3 regions of the Arthrobacter sp. CAN_C5 genome follow, and region 1 is predicted to be linked to each of the others. Evidence: riboswitches for the same ligand, from Rfam matches in the RefSeq annotation. Region 1 holds a riboswitch; each other region holds the start of a gene.

Region 1 (7,194 bases):
GGGATTGCCCGCGACCTGGAGCTGGGCCAGCATGTCCTGCTGGGCCAGGGCGAGAAGCTGACCAACGGGCGGAACAAGGCATCGATTCTCGCTGACACGATGGAAGCCGTCATTGGCGCGACCTACCTCAGCAACGGGATCGAAATAGCCCGGGCCATGGTGATGCGCCTGGTGGGTCCCCTGTTGGGAAGCGCTGCCGCCATGGGCGCCGGCACCGACTGGAAGACCAATATCCAGGAGATCGCCGCTGCGCGCCGCCTGGGCACCATCGACTACAAGGTCACCGGATTCGGCCCCGACCACGCCCGCACCTTCGAAGCACTCCTCACGGTCGGAGGCAAGCCCTATGGCTCCGGATCGGGTCCTTCCAAGAAGGAAGCCGAACAGGAGGCTGCTGCAGCCTCCTGGAAGATGCTCCGGGTTATCGCCGCTGAACCCAAAACAGCGGCCCAGACGGTAGTGGTCCCGGTTGATGTGGCCACCGTCGATCACGACGGGATTCACCCTGACGGCGCTGACACCGTTCCCGACCCTGTCATCAGCCTGTCCGATCCGGCATCCGCCGCATCCGCCGCATCGGCGTAAGCGCACCCCATGCCAGAGCTTCCCGAGGTCGAGGTGGTGCGCCGTGGCCTCGCGCGCTGGGTCCTGGGACGCACCATTGACGACGTCGACATCCTCGACCCGCGGTCGATCCGCCGCCACGCCCTCGGCGGCGAGGACTTCACCGGCAATCTGGTGGGCGCCCGGGTCCTGGACGTAGTCCGCCGGGGCAAGTTCCTCTGGCTCCCGCTGGCAGCTACCGCAAAGCCGTCAGACACTGCAGCTAGTTCAGACGCCGCAGCGAAATCCGACACAGACACTGCAGGACCGCCTGTTGCACTGATGGCGCATCTGGGGATGAGCGGGCAACTGCTCGTCCAGGACGCCGAAGCACCCGAGGAAAAGCATCTCCGGGTCCGGCTCACACTGTCCGCCGTATCCACTGCCGACGCCGGACCGCTCCCGAGGGAACTCCGGTTCGTCGACCAACGCATCTTCGGTGGCCTCTTCGTGACGTCGATGATTCCCACCGCCGACGGTCACGCCGGAGGCCTCGGCGAAAGCCCGCTGCCACTAATCCCCGTCGAGGCGGCCCACATTGCACGAGACCCGCTGGACCCGGCGTTCTCCTTTGCCGACTTCTATGCGAAGTTGCGCCGGCGCAGGACGGGCATCAAGCGGGCACTCCTCGATCAGTCACTGGTCTCCGGTATCGGCAATATCTACGCCGATGAGGCGCTCTGGGCTGCCCGCGTGCACTATGCACGACCCACCGAAACGATGCGACGGGGCGATGCGCTCCGACTGATCGATGCCTGCCGCGACGTCATGCTGCGCGCACTGGACGCCGGCGGCACCAGCTTCGACTCCCTGTACGTCAACGTCAACGGGACCTCAGGGTATTTCGCGCGTTCCCTCAACGCCTACGGCAGGGAGGGCGAACCGTGTACCCGCTGTGCCGCCGACCCGGGATTCCACGGTAGCTCCCTGATTCGCCGTGAAATGTTCATGAACCGGTCCTCGTTCAGCTGCCCCCGCTGCCAACCAAAGCCCCGCAACGGGCGCTGGTAAGAGCTTCTCCGGCCAGGCAGTATTACGGTTTTTGTGTAACGCCGCGGGCGCCGACTAGTTCTCCACACCGGGGCCTTGCCCACATACCGGGGGAGAAGCCGCCGCGGGCGTCGACCGTGCGGGACCATCATGCAATGGAAACCTTCCCAGCGCCCGAGCATGGTTCATCACCCCGACGCGAGTTACCGAATCGCTACCCATCACAGCGCCGCCGTGATACAAATGTGACAAAACTGGACGACCCTAGGTACAGTGGTCAGCGCGCAGGGTTCCGTTCAACTCAGCGTCCTCCCGACAGATTGCCCAATTCTGCCGATGTCGTGAGGTCCGTCCGCACACATCCGGCAGAAGCGGAGGAACCAATAGTGGCCGTCGATCGACGGCCTTGGGGTGAAGACTCGATTTCGAGTCCGGGTGGCTCCCATCCGAATCCGACAGCTAACTTCGTAGGCATCGGGAGAGGCAAGATCATGTCCAAGAACCACATCGCGCGTCACCGCGCAACCCCACCGAGCGCGCTCAAGACCGTTTCCAAAGCGGTCAGCTCACACGCTGGCGCCGTCGGCCGTCCAGCCGCTGTGCTTGTCGCCGCATCGGGTCTCATGCTCAGTGCCGGACTCCCGGCCAACGCAGCCGGTGAAATCACCGTCCAGCCAGCCGCCTCGGCGCCAGCCGTCCAGAGCGCTGGATCAGCAACCTACACCGTTCAGGCCGGGGACACCCTCGGAAACATCGCTGCAGCCCAGGGTGTCAGCCTTGAGTCGCTGTTCGCCCTGAACGGCCTCAGCTACGACTCGGTCATCTTCCCGGGTGACGTTATTTCCCTTTCGGGCGGCGCCACCCAGGCCACCCAGGTAGCAGCACCAGCACCCGCTGCGGCACCAGCCGCCGCGGTGACCGTTGCCGCGCCGGCTCCGGCCGCTCCAGCCGAGACCAGCACCCTGGGCATCACCACCGCCTCTGAAGCCATCACCCCGATGGCAGCAGCCTCCACCGGTGGACAGGCATCCAGCTCGGGCATCGTTGGCACCGCGCTGTCGATGGTCGGCTCGGGCTACGTCTACGGTGGCACCACCCCGGGCGCCTGGGACTGCTCAGGCTTCACGCAGTGGGTCTTCGCCCAGCACGGCATCGACCTTCCCCGCACCAGCCAGGCACAGATGGCTGCCTCAGCCCGCACCAGCAACCCGCAGCCAGGTGACCTCGTCATCCAGAACGGCGGCGGACACGTCGGCATCTACATTGGTGACGGCCAGATGGTCAGCGCGCTGAACCCTAGCCAGGGCACCCTGGTCCACGCGGTCGACGCAATGCCTGTCGTTGGGTACTACACTCCCTAAGTGTCTGACGGGGGGCTCGTAGGCGGAATGCCGTCAGGCTGGAAGCCGTCCCCGCAGACAACCTGAGGAGATCGGGCACAACCAACGAATGCGCCATCGGAGAATTCCGGTGGCGCATTCTTGTGTCCGCTTTTCTTTGCGCCCGTATGAGCGTTTTCACTGACTGTGAATTTTCACAGACTCGTATATTCACCGACGTCTGGTCCCGGTGCCTATGGCCCACTATTCAGCGGGCAGAGGATATTCGGTGTGGAGAGGACTCCTGGCTACAGCTGCCGGTAGTGCTCCGAGAGCCTGGCCAGGCCCTCATCGAGTGACACGCCGGGCTTCCAGCCCAGCAGGTCGCGGGTACGCCGCTGATCGAACCAGTGGGCGGTGGAGAGTTGCTCCGCCAGGAACCGGGTCATCGGTGGTTCCGCATCGGCCCCGCTGCGCTGCCACACGAACTCAACCAGCGACCCCGCACCACGTGCCACCCTTCCGGGAACGCTCCACCGCGGCGGGCGAACCCCACCCGCCCGGCAGATGCCCGCGATCAGTTCGCCGATGGGCCGGGGCTCTCCGTTGGTAACCACGACCGCCAACCCCGCTACCCGGTCCATCCGGCCGAGGGCAGCGGCGATCGCCTCGGCGGCGTTATCCACGTAGGTGGTGTCAACCAGTGCGGTGCCAGCGTCCAGGACGGGGAGACGCCCAGCTCGCGCCCGCTGCAACACCCGCTCCACCAGTTGGGTGTCGCCTGGACCCCACACAATGTGTGGCCTGACTGCCGCAACGCGGAAGCTGTCGCTGTTGGCCTGCAACGCGATGATTTCGGCGCGGGCCTTTGTCTGGGCGTAGTGACCCAACACCTTCTCGGGCGTGGCGTCAGTGGCAGCCTGCCCCACGATCGACGTACCCACGTGCGCCACCGAGGGGGAGGAGATGAACACGAAATCCAGCACCCCGGCGGTGCGCGCCGCAGCCAGCAGGCACCGGGTGCCCTCCACATTGACTGCTTCGAAGTCAGCTGCCGCTCCGGCGAACGAGACCTTGGCCGCCAGATGCACCACAGCATCCATGCCCAGCACCGCCCGCTGGACGGCAGCCGGATCGGTGATTGATCCCAGGCTGTCCTCGATGCCGCTCAGCCCGGCTGGACGCCGCTGAAACGTGCGCACCTCGTGGCCCTGGTCCCGCAGAACCTCGGCAGTCACCCGGCCCAGCATCCCGCTGGCACCGGTGACCAGGACCCTCACAGTTTGCCGATCTTTCCGCCGGCCAGCACCCCGGCTGCCCACCGTGCCACGGCAGTCCGGTCAATCTTGGCGTTGTGCCGGATGTCCGTGGGCAGCGCGGGAACCACCAGCACGGCGGACAGCTCAGCGCCAGCGGCGCGGGCGGCACTGCGTGCCTCGGACGCCAGCGATGCGGGTGCTAGCCCCGGTTTTGCCGTCGCCGGGATGGTCTCGACCACCGCGACCACCGCCTGGGTGCCAGCCGGTCCCACGCCAACTACCGCTGCGAGCCCGACGACGTCCACCGCCTCAAGAGCCTGCTCCACCCCTACCGGGGTAAGAACACCAGCGGCCGGGGTGATCAGGTGGGGAAGCCGTCCCTCGACCCAGAGCCGCCCGTCGCCGTCGAAATGTCCGATATCCCCGGTGCGGTGCCAGCCACCGGTCCGCGAGCTCTCGCTCTGGGTGAGCCACAGTCGGTGGTAGCGGTCCTTCACATGGGGAGCATCGATGAGGATTTCCCCGGTCACCCCAGCCTCGGTGGTGGGTTCGCCGTCGGCGGTCCCCGCCTGGCTGAGTTCACTGACGGCGATCCGTGCTCCCGCGACGGCCCGGCCCACGCAGACGCCGTTCCCAGCGCCCACCACGTTCCCGGCAGCAGCGTCGGCTTCGGCCGAAAGGATCAACCCGAGGTCGACGTCGGTGACGGGCAACGCTTCGGTCATCCCGTAGGGCGTGTGGAGAGACGCCGCAGGAAGAATGCCCAGCAGCTCGGACAGCAGCCGCGACGGCACGGGGGCGCCAGCCGAAAGGAGCAGCAAAACCCCTGCCAGGGCTTGTCTGCCGGCATCGGTCAGTTCTTCCTGGGTGGCCAGGATGTTCCGGAGCGCTGCGGGGGACGCGAACACGGTGGTCGCGTCGATGGCCGCAACGGCGTCGGCGAGGGCCGACGCTGAAAGGGTCCTGGGTCTGGTGACGTCCATGTCGGGGGTGATCGACGTCGTGCCGAGGGCCGGGCCCAGCAGGGCGAACGGTGCGAAACCCGCCACCAGGCCGTCGCCGGGGCGAATGCCGAAGGTCTCGGAGACAGTGTCCCGCATCGCTGCGAGCCGGCGGTGGGTGTACACGACTCCCTTGGCGGGGCCGGTGGAACCGGAGGTGAACAGGATAGCGGCGTCGGCATCGGGATCGAGTACATCAGGATCGAGCACGTGAGCTGATCCGGTGTCACCGGTTCCAGTGTCACCGGTTGCAGGGTGAGGGGTTCCAGCATCGTCGGGCGCGGCGGTCGTCGTGCCCTCGCGGAGCTCCGCGAGTGAATACTCCACCCCAAGGAGTTTCCGCTTGGCGGTGGGAAGCGTGGCAACACTGATGCGGCGGCCGGGCCAACCGAACAGCTTTGCTGCGGTGAGCGCCAGGTCGATACCGATCAGGAAGTCCGGAACCGTCCCGCGAACCGCCTTGCTGAGACCCTTACGGCCCAGCCCGGCGTCGGCAACGATGATCACGGCGCCGATCCGCAGACAGGCGTAGAGAAGCACCGTGAGCTCCACCCCGGGTGGCACCATCAGGCTCACCCGGCTGCCGCGGTGCAGGCCGATCCGCCGCAGCGCGTCGGCGAGCGAACTGACGTCGTGTTCCAGCCCACGCCAGGACAGGGACCGGCCGATCCGGCCATCCTCGCCCATGTCGGCGACAGCCAGCTGGTCGGCGTCAGGACCCTGTGCGCGCCGGGTCAGTTCGTGCTCCAGCGGGGTGAACGACGCGGTCGCGGCGGTTGTTGGGTCGTCGTTTGTTGGGTCATTCTCTGCGGGGTTGTCGCCTGCTGGGGCATTCTCTCCAGGGCGCTGAGGAGAAGGTGCCACAGCGGTGCGAGCCAGGGCGTCGTCGAGCCAGTGGAAGAGGGGACCGGCAATGTTCCGGTCTTCGCCGACGAGGTGGCTGGCACCCTCGAACCGGTGAATATCGGCCTGGGGGAGCCGTGCCGCAAGATCGTTGAGGTAAGTGTCCGAGAAGATGGGATCCTCGGGTCCCCACAGCATCAGCGCGGGCACATTGAGGGTGCGGATGCCCTCGGCGATGCTCCGGAGCGCCGGATAGCTGGGATGTGATGGTCCGGCGGGAATGTCGGCCACAAAGTCTGCAATACCCTGGCGCCGGGCGCCACCGCGGTACGGCAGGAGGAACGCCTTCCGCACCTCCTTCGGCAGCGCGGGCCGGGCCAGCGCGTGGGTGACATCCAGGAACGCCGACGTGTCCTTCGTCCCCCACCGGTGCACCAGCGGGTGGAGCGCCAGACGCAGGGGAGCGGGAATAGCACGCTTGGGGTCCTGGTGGATTGCCGTGTTGGTGAGCACGACGGCGTCGACGAGGTCCCTGCGCTGGTGCGCGAAGCCGAGGCTGACAACGCCGCCCCAGTCGTGGCCGACGGTGATGATCGGCCCGTTCAGATTCATGGCTCCGACGAAATCGTTGAGGTCCTGGACCCGGTCCGCGAGCCGTCGGAACCGGCCGGTGCGTTCAGAGAGTCCCATGTTCAGCTGGTCGACGGCGATCACCCGCCAGCCGTGCTCAACCCCTGCGGAAAGCACGCTCCGCCACAGGTAGGACCAGGTGGGGTTGCCGTGCACGCACAGCAGGATTCCGCGGGCAGGCTCAGTGAGCTGCGCCCCATTATCGAGGTAATGCCAGCTGTTGGTGGTTCCCTCGGGATCTACTGCCGCATGGGAGGGGACGTCTCGGTAGTGCGGCCACGAGGGGTCGACACCGGGAAGTGCTACCACGCAATCTCCAGCATCGCGGTGTTCAACCCGGAACCGACGCCCATGCAGAGCACCCGGTCACCGGAGGTGAGGGTCTGGGCCTCGGCGGCCAGGGTCATCGGCAGTGATGCCGGACCCACGTTGCCCCACTTCTGGAAGGTCATGGGCACCCGGGACGGATCAAGGTCAATCGCCTCGACGATCGCGTTGGTGTGGGTGCTGCTCACCTGGTGGGTGATGTAACGGTCCATCGCGGTCCAG
Region 2 (7,194 bases), 1.9 Mb from region 1:
GGTCTTCGACCACGAGTTCATCAAGGCCCACACCACCGGCCTGGAGGAGTACCTGCAGGAGCTGCGGGACGTCTCCTGGGACGAGATCGTCGAGGCCAGTGGTATCCCGAAGTCGCAGATCACATCGGTGGGCGACCGGATGATCGCTTCCCCCGGCACCGTCGTCTGCTGGGCGATGGGCCTGACCCAGCATAAGCACTCGGTGAAGACCCTGCGCGACGTCGTCAACGTGCTGCTGCTGCAGGGCAACATTGGCAAGCCGGGCGCGGGCGTTTGCCCTGTCCGCGGGCACTCGAACGTGCAGGGTGACCGGACCATGGGGATCTTCGAGCGGATGCCTGACGGCTTCCACGACGCCCTCGATTCCCACTTCAGCTTCGCCTCCCCCCGGAAGCACGGCTTCGACACCGTCGCAGCCATCCGGGCCATGCGCGACGGCGGCGCGAAGGTCTTCATGGCGATGGGCGGCAACTTTGTGCGCGCTACCCCGGACTCCGACGTCACCGACAAGGCGTTGCGCAGCACCCGACTCACGGTGCAGGTGTCCACCAAGATGAACCGCTCGCACCTGATCACCGGTCGCCGTGCCCTGATCCTGCCGGCCCTGGGCCGGACGGACAAGGACACCCAGGCCAGCGGCGACCAGCGGGTCACTGTCGAGGATTCCATGAGCGCCGTGCACGCCTCCCGTGGACGGCTTCGGCCCCCGGGACCGGATGTGCGATCGGAGATCGCGATCGTGTGCGAGCTCAGTGACCGGCTATTCGCCCGGCCGCAAAGCCCGTTCCGCGACAACGCCCCCCAGATCGACTGGGTAGCGGCGCAGGCCGACTACTCGGTGGTCCGCAACCACATTGAGGCTGTCATTCCGGGCTTCGAGAACTACAACACCCGGATTGACACCGGTGGGTTTGTGCTCCCAAACGGCCCCCGCGATGGCCGGAAGTTCACCACTCCCTCCGGTAAGGCGGTCTTCACGGGAAACGCGCTCGAGTACCCGAAGATCCCCGAGGGACGGTTGCTGCTGCAGACCCTGCGGTCGCACGACCAGTACAACACCACCATCTATGGCAAGGACGACCGCTACCGCGGTATCCATGGCGGACGACGCGTGGTGATGGTTCATGCGGATGATCTGGCGGCTGCAGGCATTGCCGACGGCGAGATCGTGAACCTGGTGTCGCAGTTCTCCGACGGGGTGGAGCGCCGGGCGGAAAACTTCCGTGCGGTCACCTATCAGACGCCCCGGGGTTGCGCCGCCGCGTACTACCCGGAGACCAATGTCCTAGTGCCACTGGATTCCACTGCCGATGTCAGTGGAACGCCGACATCCAAATCTGTGATCATCAGACTGGAAAAAATCGCGTAACCCGTTCACCCCGTAAACACCAGACGCCCCCGTTCCGAGGAACGGGGGCGTCTGGTGTTTACGGCGTGTTTCGCTACCGAAGCAGGAGTAGGACCTGGCAGAGGTACGTCAGCTGATCCAGGGCAGGCGCAGCGCTTTGAGGCGGTCCCCGGCGACGCAGCCCTCGGCTGGCACCACCATCACCCCGCCGGCCGAGGCCAGCCCACGGAGCATCCCCGAGCGCTGATGCGTTGCGGCGACGGCCCGACCATCCTGCAGTTTGTAGGGCACGAGCCGGCTGCGGCCGGGGAGCTCGTCGAAGTCCTCCCCCACGGTGGTCTCCTCGGTCTCGGGGAACGGTGCGCCCCGCAGCCCGGCGAGGAGGGGACCAACCACGGTGAACATGGCCATCATGGCCGCCAGCGGGTTGCCGGGAAGACCCACCAGGAACCGACCATCCTGCAGCCGCGCCAGCAGGGTCGGGTGACCAGGGCGCATCGCGATGCCATCAATGATGAACTCCGCCTCAAGGGTCTCCAGTGCGCGCCGGATGTGGTCGGCCGAGGAACTGCCGGTCCCACCGGTGGTGATCAGCACATCGCCGGAGGCCCGGGCGAGGGAGAGCTCGTCGAGGGCCTCAGCGCTGATGGCGGCGACGACGTCGTCGAGATCGTCCTTGGCCCGGCCGGAGGTGTCCACGTGTCCACCCATCAGCTGCACCAGCCCAGGCAGTTGCGGGCCGAAGGTGTCGCGCACCTGTCCCGGTTCGGGGAGGCCCGCTTCGATCACCTCATCGCCGGTGAGGAGGAGGGAGACGCGGGGGGCACGCAGCACGGGAAGGTTATCGTACCCACAGACTGCTGCCAGGGCGATCTGGGCGGGGTTGAGCGTCACATTCGCCGGAATGGTCACGCTGCCCTCGGGCGCTTCCTCACCTGCCGGGCGGATGTGCTCCTGGGGTCGGGGCTCGTCGGGCCGGGCGGAATCATTGCGGTCCAGAACGTCCCCGCGCACCATCCCGTGCTCGGTGCGAAGGATTCCGGTCGCGCCGTCGGGAACCACACCGCCCGTGAGGATGAAGGTCGCTTCTCCGGGCGCCAAGGGACCTGCCCCGGAGTCCCGGTGCGGGGCGGGGCGCTGCCACGGGTGTTCTTCCTTGGGTGCGTGACTGACCAGTTGCCAGGGTGGGGCACCGTTGACCGCCCAGCCGTCCATCGCTGAGGAGGCGTAGTGCGGGATGGCCTGCAGCGCGGTGACCGGTTCAGCCAGTGTCTGGCCGAGCGCCTCGGACAGGGGAACCGTCTGGTGTGCCAGCGGACTGCCGGCGTGGAAAGCGGCCCGTCGTGCCTGCTCCCAGTCGAGGTTATGGCCACCCGGCGCCGCAACCAGGGGGGTCTCGGCCTGGTTCGCAGCGGTTTCCGTCGTCGGTGATTCGCTCACGGGGCGTCCGTCGCTGCAGGGCTTGCCTCTTGGGGCGGGCATTGACGCCGGGCCGCCTCGATGGCCGACTCCATGGCCACCGCCTCGGTGGCCTGCTGGCTGGCCACCGCGAGGCCGGCCGCGTAGCCAGCGATGAAGGTGGTCAGGGGTGCTGCGGGGCGCACGATCGAATGGGCTGCATCCCCGGCGAGGGAGAGAATGGCATCGATGTCGATGGTTGTCCCCTCCAGTTCGAAGGCCTCGATAAGTTGGGCGCTCCACTCCTGGAGGATCTGATCCTGCTTTTTCATCGCTGCTCCTGCGGTCTAGGTCGGTGTGGCTGAGACACCGAGGGTTTGGGCGTCGGCCCAGGTGTCGACGTCGGCGGTGCTTCCCGGCGGAACGTCGATTGCTCTCCATTGCACCCTAGCAAGGAGTGCCTTCATCGATAGATTCTGGGCGCCGCCGCTCCGGTGGACCGCCGCCACCGCGTCACGGAGGGAATCCATTCGGTACAGCGCGGCCAGCGGCTGGTCCCGCCCGCCGTCGCGGGCCATGTACGAAGAATCGGCGTCGCCGGCCGCGGCCGCCAGCAGGGCAGGAATGGCCTGGTCGACCCGGGGCATGTCGCAGGCCATGACCAGAAGCCACGGTGCGTCGTCGTCACCCAAATGGTCGACGGCGGCAGCCAGTGCGGCGGCGGGCCCACCAAAGGGCGGCGACTCTCGGACAAACTCACGGAGCAGCTGTCCGTCGGCGGGCGTTGTGGTTGCGCCGTCCGAGCCAAGTCCACCGGCCAGCGAATGTTCCTCGGGTCCCACTACCACCACCCGGCGCGCGTCTGCTACGGCGAGACAGGTGAGGTCGAGCAAGCTCCGCCCATCGCGTTCCAGGCGGGCCTTCGGTGTGCCTCCCAGGCGGGACGAGCGCCCCCCAGACAGCACAACGGCGTTGAAGACAACGGGTGACTGAGCACTCAAGCGGCGGTCTCCGAGCGGAGGAAAGCGCTCCACTGTGGGGCAGGCTTCTCAATCTCGCGAAGCTGCCAGGGGTTCCCGCGGGGCGGCTGCGGGGTCATCCGGAGCTGCCAGCCGAGCGAGGCGAGGGTTTTGTCGCCCTTGTCGTTGTTGCACCGCAGACAGCAGGCCACCAGGTTCTCCCAGCTCGAGTCCCCGCCGCGGGACCGGGGGAAGACGTGGTCGATGGTGGCGGCGGCTTTGCCGCAATAGGCGCACAGGTGGTTGTCACGCCGCAGGACACCCCGCCGGGTAGCAACAAGGGTGTGCCGGTAGGGAATTTTCACGTACCGGTTCAGCAGGATGACCGAGGGCCGACCGAGGATTTCGTTGGGTCCGATCACCGGTTCCTCCCCCTCCGCGACGATACTTGCCTTGCCCGCGAGCACAAGGACCAGCGCCCGGCGGAAGGTCACTACCGCCAGTGGCTCATATCCAGCATTCAGAACGAGAGTGCGCATGCACATTCCTCTTTGCCGAGAATTGCCCGCGTCCCTGTGGTCCGGGGAAACAGGACTACAACTGACTTATTTTATGTAAGGGTAGTTCGGCTGGCACCCGGTTTGCCAATTCTCACCGCTGGTGGCCGCCCGTGTCGTGCGTGTCGTACCTCTGGAGTGACGGCCCCAGACGCAGAAAGGACCCGGGGATCGAAATCCTCCGGGTCCTTTCTGGTGGTTCGTGGTGGGTTAGCCGCCGACGCGGATGTAGACCGGGCCGGAACCGAGATCGGCGGGGGCGACTACCGTCTGGTTGCCGTTGAATCCACCGTGGACGGCCTTGCCGCCGCCGATGTAGACGGCGATGTGGGCAACGCCGGCGCCACCGTCTGCGTAGTAGATGAGGTCGCCGGGGATGGCCTCGCCGCCGCTGACCGTGCGGCCCAGGGAAAGGTATCCGGCTGGCCAGCCGTGGAAGTTGATGCCTGCGGCTGCAAGGGCGTTGCTCACAAGGCGGGTGCAGTCCTGGGTGACACCGAGCTGGCCCTGGGCTGCGGCAGCAATGGTGGCGGCCACGCCTGAGGATACGGCGGGGGTCTTCTTGGCGGCTGGAGCCTTGGGAGCCGGTGCGGCTGGGGCTGGGGCTGGGGCTGCTGGAGCGACTGCGACTGCGGCTGCCGGAGCTGCCGGAACGACTGCGGCAGGGGCTGCCGGCGCGACTGGTTCTGCTGCGACCGCTGGGGCTACAGTTACCGGCTCGGAGACAGTGGGCTCCGCGGCGACGGGCTCTGCTGCCGGTGCCTCGACGGGGGCTTCCTCGATCTCGGCAACCGTTTCGGACTGAACCTTGACTGCCGGGGCTTCGACTACCTCGGGGGCGGCCACAGCTTTAACCGGTGTGCGGTTGAAGGCGATCTTGGCGTCTGCCGGAGCTTCGACAACTGCCGGTGCCGCCTGGATTTCCAGAGTGGAGGCGATGGTGGCGCGCTCGTTAGCCTGAGGGGAGAGATCAGCGGCGTTGGCTGATACTCCGCCGGTCAGTACCAGACCGGTTGCGGCAGCGAGGACTGCGGCCTGACGACCTACCGAACCAGCGTTGGAGGACACGGCATCTGAGATGGCGGTCAAGGGGTTGGTGCGGACGGCACGGTGGCGGCCCAGAGCAGAGTTGTATGACACGTTCGATTGCCTCTCCCAATTGCCTGCGAGGTGAGCTGTCGGATTCGGATGGGAGTCACCCGGCCGCGCGGTTCCTTTTCGGAATGGCACGACTTAACCCCAGGATTTCTTGCGAAACCCACTAATGTGGTTCCCCCGCCTCTGCCATGCGAATTGTGCGAACGGATCTCGGGCAGTGGCAGAGCTAGGCGATCTGCTCGAGAGTGACCAACCTAGAAGAATTGGGCACGAGATCGACGGTACATCAGATCAGACCTAATGTCACATTCCGGTCACGGAATGGTATGGAGATGGTTACGGCCATCACATCGGTCCTTCACAGCTACTGGCTTCGAGATGATTAGGTGCACGCGAAAGATACTCGTTTGTTACCCCAAAGGTGGGCAACTTGTCCGGACCATTCACGGTTCAGTGCCACGCGGCTGCCGCTCGGCGCTAGCCGGCGGCTGGGGAGACTGACACGAACACGTGGGCTGCCACCTCGGGTGGGAGCTCCAGCGCACCCTCGATGCCGTCCACGCGGACCGAGACGTAGTCCCCGACGGACTGCACAGAGATGGCAGTTCCGGGACGCAATCCACCCTCGTCCAGTTGGGAAAGCAGCTCCGGGTCCACCTGGATGGGTTCCGCAAGCCGGACCAGGGTAATCACAGATCCGGCCGGGGAAGTGCCGATCACCGATGAAAGGCTGCGCACCCCCACGGAGAACCCTTCGGCGGGCGGGCCGCCCAACGCTTCCAGCCCGGGGATGGGGTTGCCGTAGGGGGACTCGGTCGGCTTGCCGAGCAGCTCGTAGAGGCGTTGCTCAACCCGTTCGCTCATGACGTGCTCCCAGCGGCAGGCTTCCTCGTGGACGTAGGCCCAGTCGAGGCCGATCACATCCGACAGCAGCCGTTCAGCAAGGCGGTGCTTCCGCATTACACCGATCGCGCGGCGCCGTCCCAGGTCAGTGAATTCGAGGTGACGGTCGCCGGACACCACCACCAGTCCGTCGCGCTCCATCCGTCCGATGGTCTGCGAGACGGTGGGGCCTGAATGGCGGAGGCGTTCAGCGATCCGGGCGCGGAGGGCAACAATGTTCTCCTCCTCCAGTTCCAGGATGGTCCGCAGATACATCTCAGTGGTATCGATGAGGTCCGTCATGCGGTTCAGCTCCTAGGCACTGGTGCGGGATGGAACAGCGGGCGGCTTTCGCGGTGCAAGCGCGGCGCCTGATGCCAGCGCCGAACACAAGTTCTACGCCTCCCAAGGTTAACCCATTTCCTGCTGGCCACGGCAATTGGCTGCCCTACGAGGGGCGCGGCGTAGGGCTGTTCATAATTGCGGGGGCTAGGCCGCCGTGCGGCAGAATGTATCCCGACGACGTCCCGCGCCAACCGCTTGGAGAGACCATGAGCATTTCCCCGGACCAAAAGATCCCCGCGGGGCTCCTCCCCGCCGACGGGCGCTTTGGTGCTGGCCCGTCGAAGGTTCGCGACGCCCAGTTGGAGGCGTTGACGCAGGCTGGCCGAACGCTGCTGGGAACCTCCCACCGTCAGGCACCGGTGCGGAACCTTGTCGGTTCCGTCCGCGAGGGCCTCAGCCAGTTGTTTTCTGCGCCGGCCGGCTATGAAGTGGTCCTGGGCGTCGGCGGGTCGACCGCTTTCTGGGACGTAGCGTCCTTCGGGCTGGTGCAGGACAAGGCCCAGCATCTGTCGTTCGGGGAATTCGGTTCCAAGTTCGCGTCCGCGACCAACCGGGCGCCCTTCCTGCAGGCGTCCTCGGTCATCACCTCCCCTCCCGGGACGCGCCC
Region 3 (7,194 bases), 520 kb from region 1:
CCCGTGGCAGAGCAAATACCCGTGTTCAACCTGGCTGCCAGCCCCCGGGACAGCGTTGTGCTCGCTACCACCGAGGAAGGCCTGCAACGCTCCACCGACGGCGGCGTGACGTGGGCAGCCGTGCCGGAGGCACCGTTGCTGATGTTCACGGCACTTACTGAAGGGAAAGCCGCCGGAATCACGCCCGACGGGCAGATCCATACCAGCGCTGACGCTGGTCTGACCTGGGTCGAACAGGGTTCAGCTCCCGGCGAGGCAGCAGCGGTTGCCACTCAGATGCTCGACGACTCCACACTGCGGATCTGGGTGGCGACCGAAAACAGTGTCCAGGTCTCTAATGACAACGGGCAAACCTTCACGGACATCAGATCCAACCATCAGTAGTTGGTGGTGAAGCACGCATCGCTACAGGAAGCGGCGATCCGGCCATTCGGGCACCTTGCGGCGGAAGCGCTATTCACCGTCGCCGACGGCACAGACGGTATCGAATGATCCCGAGAAGTGGACCCCGGCACGGGGGCCGAAACGCCTTCATAGGTTTGATTTGAGTCGCCGGCACGCAAAACGGCAGGGTCGGTGTAGACCGGCCTCTCGCCGTCATCGGCTGCGAAAATCGCGGCCACCACGCCAGGCGCAATTGCTGCGGCTGCGATCGCGCCTGGGATCCGCGAGGCCCCGGAGTCATCGGAGGAACCACTCACCAACTCGATCTGGATCGGTACACTCCCGCTGCCGTCGTTGGCGGCCATGTCGTCCTCCATGATCTGAGCCGAGCATTGATGGGATAGTCCAGTTTCTCCGGGAAAACCAAGAGGCGAAATGGGGTCCCTCGACCGTCGGTTACCCGTGAGTAGGGCACCACCCTAAAGAGGGCCGTAACCGTAACGTGACATCCATACCTCCGTGGGGTACTCTCATTCGAGTGATCCCGGCACCCCGCCGAGATCACAATCCCGCGCAGAATGCCGAGCCCTGCCGCTGCACCGGGACCCGTTCGCACAATCCAGATGGCAGGGACGGGGGAACCACGTTTCCACCGGGCCACCGCACGCGGTGACCCTCGGGGTTAAGTCGATCTGACTATCCAGTGCAAAATCTGCCGCATCGTTTGCGATGGGCAGAAAGCTCAAGGATGGTGGACGGCCGGGTGACTCCCATCCGAACCCGACAGCTCACCCCGCAGGCATGGGAGAGGCAACCACCATGTCACGTAAGTCCATTTCGGCACGCCACCGCGCGGCCACCACCCACTCCATCGCTCTTGAAGGTCTGACCCAGTCCGCCAAGACCAATGCCGTAGCACTGGGCAAGCCAGCCATCATCGCCGTCGCGACCGGCAGCCTCGTCTTCTCCGTCGGAGCGACCGCCCACGCAGGAACCTACACGCAGGGCGAAGCAACGACCGCCTCCGCAGTCTCAGCACCCGCCGCTTCCGGAGTTCACACTGTTGCTGCCGGGGACACCCTGGGCGCAATCGCGGCACAGAATGGTATCAACCTCGACACCCTCCTGGCGCAGAACGGGCTGTCCTACGCCTCGGTCATCTACCCCGGACAGCAGATCCAGCTCACCGGTGGGGCAGCCGTCAGCGCGGCAGCCGTGCCAGCAGCTACTGCAAGCCAGGCCTTCTACTCGGCACCTGCACCAGTCGCTCCGGCAGCAGCACCAGCCGTTCAGGCAGCAGCACCCGCTCCAGCAGCAGCACCCGTTTCCGCAGAACCAGCAATGATGACCTTGGCTTCCAGCCCCATCACCCCGATTGCGTCTGCAGCTAAGGCAGCTCCGTCAGTTCCAGCCAGCGGAGTCGGCGCAGCACTGGTCGCTTCGGCCTATGGGCAGATCGGGTCCATCCAGGACTGCACCGTCCTCGTCGAACGCGCTCTGCGCTCCATCGGCCTGAACGTCGGCGACCTCGGCCCCTCACAGTTCGCTCAGTACGGCTCGGTTGTATCCTCGCCAGCACCGGGTGACCTCGTGATCAATGCCGGACACATCGCGATCTACGTTGGCGGTGGCAAGGTCATCAGCAGCGGCATGAACGGTGCCAACCTGACGATGGAGCACCCACTGTCCGATCTCGCCGGTTCATACTTCGTGCGAGTCACCGGCTAACATCTCAAGCTCTCGGACTCGTTCCGTGAACTGAACATAAGTGGCAGGTACCCTGGACGGAGGGCACCTGCCACTTATGTGTTCCATCCAACCCCGACTCGACATGCCGCTGTTTTGTCACGGTGTCGTACTTGCTAGCCGGAGATGTTTGCTGCGTCGTACCAGCGCAGAACCCGCAGTGCCCTGAGGGTGTTCCACCGACTCGAGCTGCCATCGGGTTCTTCGAATCGAAAGTGGACCGCGCCGGGGTGAGTCTTATCCAGCAGCCAACCTCCATCTGGCTGACGCTTCGCGCGAACATGTTCGACCGCCTCGGCCAGCCGCGGATCAGCCGGTCCGCCACGCAGGGCGAAGTAGCTTGTCGCCTTGAGCAGGTCATAGTGCCAGCGGGGAGGGTAGGGAAACTGAAGCCATCTCGGGTTCACCACCTCACCGGTGCGCAAGGACCGGAACAGGCTGCGTCGAAGCAGATACTCCTCGCCTTCATAACGGGCCCGGCGGGCCTCGTCGGACCCACCAGTGTTTCGCTCCCACCTCAGTAAGGCGTCGACCACGTCAAGAGTGCTCGCGAAAGATCCGGGAGCCGAACGCGACTCGGCCCAGCAGTTCCAGCCACCATCAGGCAATTGGTCGGCCACGAGTCGCTGCACTACCGGGCCGACGTTGACGCCTAGGTAGGTGCCGATCAGTATCGTGCCGGCATTGATGCAGCAGTCGACTTCACCGGCGAAGAAGGGCAATCCGTCGTACTCCCACCGGCAGTTGCGCGCGACCAGCCGGGCTGTCTCACGCATCACAGCGCTGTTCGGAGGTAAGCCCAAGTGACACAGGTCGAGCAGCACCGGGTAGGTAGAGGTCCATGGTTGCCCCGGCTGTTCACCTGGTGTCTCGGTCGGTTCCACGTCAGGTGATGGGAACGACGGCGGTGGCTCACCAGCAGCAAGGGCCTGCGCCGTGCTTTCGGCGAACGCCGCGGTATTCGGGAAGCATGCGCCGTCCGCCCACTGCCCATCGGGTGCCCGCAAGGCGAGCAACCGAGCGCCCCACCCCACGTGTTCCACCCGCGCCCGCTCTGTTACTACCTCACCCTGCGGGGCGTCGAGGAGATCGCGCAACACCTGCCACCGGATCGCAGGATCGCTTTTCAGGAGCCACTCCACTACCGGGTCGTTCTCGGTCAGCGGTGGCGTTTTCGGGTGGTAGGGATGGTACTTCAGCGAAGTGTCCACCGTTGGATCCTAATTGAAAGCTAGGACGCAAGAAAGGGGCGACGGCATCGGACACCGACCCGCCGCTGCCATCCCATCCGTTCCGATACCCAGCTTCGCCTCAGGTGAGGACGGCTATCACGAGCCGCCTCAACGCAATCATTCCTGTGCAACCAGACCGGACGGACGGCCAGGTCCCGCATCCCGTATCTTTAACTGGTGGTTACACGACGTGAAGCAGCTCAGATTCTCGATATTCCGCTGGAGATGGCACACCGCCACGGTATCCCCAGCAGGCTGACCGACGCCGAACTGTCGGAGCTGGTGGAAAATCCCCCAGCCTGGCTCGTCCAGTCCAGGGAAAACCGGACGGGCAAGCGGCCTGTCTGGGTCCAGCTGACCTGTGTGGTCTGTGGTTTCTCGGAAGCTGCCCGGCCGAAGAAATGGTGGCCGCCGTTCACCTATGTCTCCTGTGCCCACCACTCCCACGATGAAATCCCGCAGGCAATGCCGAGTCTCGTTCGCAGCGAGTACGAAGGAATTGGGAGCCGGTTTGTCGGCATCGTCGATGTAGAAGTGCCCGTCACCTAACCGGGATACGTTTCATCCTGCCCTCGGCCCGGGGGACCGTAGGCGGCAAGGGTCGCTCCACTGCCTGCCGGGCCAACACCGTTCACGCTGGTCACCGCCTCAGCGTCGGCGTCGTAATAGAGATCCCAATTGAATCTGTCCCCGCCAGCGGTCCCGCCCGGGTTGGAGAGCCTCGACTCACGGTCCAGGGGAATGAAAGGCTGCCTTAGCCTAGTGAGGTTTTTCGGCTAACTTCGGTAGGCTCCGGATACCGCTATAAGCGGATCGATAATTGAGGAGGAACCAGCATGGCAGGAAATGTGGTTGTTGGGGTCGATGGCAGCGACACCGCGTATATGGCCGCTTCGCGCGCCGCGGTCCTTGCCGAGGGCCTGGGAGTGGAGCTTGTGGTGCTCAGCGCGCACATCAAGGGCAACACTGAGGTTGTCCGGATCGGAAATGACACCTGGATACTGGACGACGCCGAGCAGGCTCTGAAGTTGGCTGAGCGGGTGGCGGTGAAACTGCGCGAAGAGCACCCCTCGGTGAAGGTCCGTTCGGCCGCGGGCCGGGGCAAACCGCAGGATGTCCTCATCGAGGAAGCCGATCGCATAGGTGCCCAGTTGCTGGTTGTTGGCAACGTGGGTATGACCGGACTGTTGCGGGTTCTGGGAAGCGTCGCGTGGAGCGTCGTGCACAACGCTCCCTGCGACGTACTGGTGGTCAAGACTGCTTCCTAGGGTTCGCCGAAGAAGTGCGGTGGTGCGCTTCCAGGCTGCCCGGTGGCCTGCCACGAGGACAAGTGGCCAGGCCACTGGGAACGCCGACGCCGAGTGATAGGTTTGCGTCCAGTGGACGGCACCCATGGCGGCGCACCACGGACCTGTCCAGGCTGGAGAGGTCTGCTCTCCGAACGCCAAGCACCCGATCCACGCCCAAAATGACACACTTCGCAACGCGAACGCCGTTCTGAGCGGCTGCAGTCGTAACGTTTAAGCGCATCCGGATCTTGTTTTCCTCACTTCGCTTCAAAGGACTTTACGACCTTGTCACTCGAATCATTGCCCGTCCTGGACTACTCACGACTGAGCGCGGGTCAGGAAGAGGCCGCACAATTCAGGGACGATCTGCGCGACGCGATGCACGACGTCGGCTTCCTCTACCTGGGCGGTCATGGCATACCCCAGGACCTCACCGATCAGATGCTCGCCGTCTCCCGTCGCTTCTTCGATTTGTCCGAGGAGCAGAAGCTCGAGCTGGAAAACGTCAACAGTCCCCAGTTCCGCGGCTATACCAGGATGGGCGCCGAGCTCACCGACCGGGCCGTGGACTGGCGCGAGCAGATCGACATCGGTGTGGACCGCGACGCCGTCAAGCCGGGCCCGGGCGTGGCCGACTATTGGCGCCTGGAAGGTCCCAATCTGTGGCCAACTGACCTGCCCGAGATGCAGGAAATTGTTTCTGAGTGGACACAGCGCCTGAGTGCCATTTCCATGGATCTGCTGCGGGCGATAGCGGTGTCCCTGGGCGCACCGTCGAATAGCTTTGACGAAGCGTTTGGCGCCAGGGCCTTTCCGATGCTCAAAATTGTGCGCTATCCGCGGGAAACCGGAGACAAGCCCAAGCAGGGCGTCGGGTCACACCGCGACGGCGGCGTGCTGACACTCCTCCTCGTTGAACCCGGAAAGGGCGGACTCCAGGTCGAACACCAGGGCAAGTGGATCGACGTGCCTGAGGTTCCCGGGACCTTCGTCGTCAACATTGGCGAAATGCTTGAGCTTGCCACCAACGGATTCCTCAAGGCGACCCTGCACCGCGTGATCTCACCGGCAGACGGCGCCGAACGGATCTCCCTGCCCTTTTTCTACAACCCCGCGCTGGACGCCACCATGCCTGCGCTGAGAATGAGTCCGGAGTTTCACGCCAAAGCCGGCGGGCTCTCGGTGGATCCGACCAACAGCCCAATCCTGGAAACCTACGGGGACAACGCGCTCCGCTACCGGCTCCGAGCCCACCCCAATGTCGCCGCTATGCACCACGCCGATCTTCTAACGCAGAGCTCCCCGCGGACCAGCTGACGCACAGCGGATACAGATAGCCCGGGGGAGCCTTCCTCCGGGCTGTCGTGGGGGAGGCGGTGGCTGTCACGAGGGTACCTGGTCGGATCAGCCCTCCTGGAGTATTTTCGCCAGATCCACTAGATCGCGCGCTACGACGTCGGGCGGGGAGAAGTAGGACGGATAAGCGGCCGCGGACCGGTTGATCCACGCGGTCTGGACGCCGGCGGCGTTTGCTCCGTGGATATCCCATGGGTGTACCGCGACCAGCATCAGGTCCTCGGGCGCATGGCCGGTCTCCTGAGCGGCGTACTCGTAGGCCGGGCGGGCAGGCTTCCAGAGCTGTGCGTCCTGAACACTCAGCAGCCGCGAGAATCTGTCCCGGATGCCGCCCCGGGTCAGCAGGGATTCGGCAACGGCAGCGGCGCCGTTACTGAGCGTCACGAGTTGGGTGATTGCGCTGAGTGCCTCGACACCCGGCGCTACATCCGCGTGGAGGGGAAGGTTTCTGAACGCAGTCAACAGGTGATCGATGTGCTCCCGATAGTCGGCTGGCCCCAGATTCTGCATGAGAAGGCGGTGAAAGCTGTCCGAGGCGAGGTCCGCGAACAAGGGGTTGCTACCCGAAGCGGTCAGGGCAAAACCGTCGCGGAGCAACTCCGCGAACCACGGTCGGGGAAGATCGCTGGCCAATCCGGCGTCGATGAAGGTGGATTGCAGCGGCGCCAGATCTGACAGTGTCTCGTTAACGTCAAAGATCAGCGCAGAGGGGTTCGTGGACACGGGGATGGTCCTCCTTAGCTGCCGAGCGCCGCGAGCAGCGGACTCATGCGGTAGGGGATGGGTTGGCGCAGGAACATACTTGTTCGGGTGCGCAGAATTCCTGGGCAGAGGCGGATTTCTTCGGAGACCCGATACAGGTCGTCCGGGTCGCGGGCGACAACCCGGCAGAGAAGGTCTGTCTCACCTGCGGGAGCGAGGCATTCAATGATTTCCGGGATAGCCCGGAGGCCCTCCACCGCAACATCGATTCTGTGCTGATCGAGCTCCGCCGCGACGTGCGCTGAAATGTTCAGGCCAAGCGCCTCGGGTGCTATGCGGACGCTGTGATCCCTCAGCGCACCTTCGCGCTCGTATCGCTCCAACCGGGCCTGGACTGTGCCACGGGCCAGGCCGGTGCGGTGCGCGATGGCGAGCACAGTCATGCGTGAGTCGGCGTCCAATGCCTCGAGGACGGCCCGATCAAT

Evidence for each region. A riboswitch is a leader RNA that binds a small molecule or an ion and turns the genes downstream of it on or off. The one in region 1 is predicted to bind cyclic di-AMP.
Region 2: it holds a riboswitch for cyclic di-AMP, as region 1 does, so the genes downstream of both, H4V95_RS16180 (NlpC/P60 family protein) here and H4V95_RS07495 (C40 family peptidase) in region 1, are expected to answer to the same signal.
Region 3: it holds a riboswitch for cyclic di-AMP, as region 1 does, so the genes downstream of both, H4V95_RS09930 (LysM peptidoglycan-binding domain-containing protein) here and H4V95_RS07495 (C40 family peptidase) in region 1, are expected to answer to the same signal.

Annotation. Positions count from the first base shown of each region.
Region 1 is NZ_JAGGMZ010000001.1:1,590,397-1,597,590, forward strand. It holds gene rnc (ribonuclease III) at 1-585, shown strand, start outside; gene mutM (bifunctional DNA-formamidopyrimidine glycosylase/DNA-(apurinic or apyrimidinic site) lyase) at 595-1,614, shown strand; cyclic di-AMP (ydaO/yuaA leader) riboswitch at 1,905-2,081, shown strand; gene H4V95_RS07495 (C40 family peptidase) at 2,085-2,954, shown strand; gene H4V95_RS07500 (NAD-dependent epimerase/dehydratase family protein) at 3,221-4,192, opposite strand; gene H4V95_RS07505 (alpha/beta fold hydrolase) at 4,189-6,954, opposite strand; gene H4V95_RS07510 (3-oxoacyl-ACP synthase III) at 6,948-7,194, opposite strand, start outside.
Region 2 is NZ_JAGGMZ010000001.1:3,456,198-3,463,391, forward strand. It holds gene H4V95_RS16155 (FdhF/YdeP family oxidoreductase) at 1-1,369, shown strand, start outside; gene H4V95_RS16160 (molybdopterin molybdotransferase MoeA) at 1,478-2,788, opposite strand; gene H4V95_RS16165 (DUF6457 domain-containing protein) at 2,785-3,078, opposite strand; gene H4V95_RS16170 (molybdenum cofactor guanylyltransferase) at 3,094-3,747, opposite strand; gene H4V95_RS16175 (HNH endonuclease) at 3,744-4,244, opposite strand; gene H4V95_RS16180 (NlpC/P60 family protein) at 4,473-5,402, opposite strand; cyclic di-AMP (ydaO/yuaA leader) riboswitch at 5,408-5,587, opposite strand; gene H4V95_RS16185 (metal-dependent transcriptional regulator) at 5,838-6,545, opposite strand; gene serC (phosphoserine transaminase) at 6,794-7,194, shown strand, end outside.
Region 3 is NZ_JAGGMZ010000001.1:2,111,084-2,118,277, reverse strand. It holds gene H4V95_RS09935 (F510_1955 family glycosylhydrolase) at 1-384, shown strand, start outside; cyclic di-AMP (ydaO/yuaA leader) riboswitch at 954-1,201, shown strand; gene H4V95_RS09930 (LysM peptidoglycan-binding domain-containing protein) at 1,204-2,112, shown strand; gene H4V95_RS09925 (hypothetical protein) at 2,247-3,341, opposite strand; gene H4V95_RS09920 (hypothetical protein) at 3,540-3,911, shown strand; gene H4V95_RS09915 (universal stress protein) at 4,199-4,630, shown strand; gene H4V95_RS09910 (isopenicillin N synthase family oxygenase) at 4,937-5,968, shown strand; gene H4V95_RS09905 (haloacid dehalogenase type II) at 6,056-6,730, opposite strand; gene H4V95_RS09900 (Lrp/AsnC family transcriptional regulator) at 6,745-7,194, opposite strand, start outside.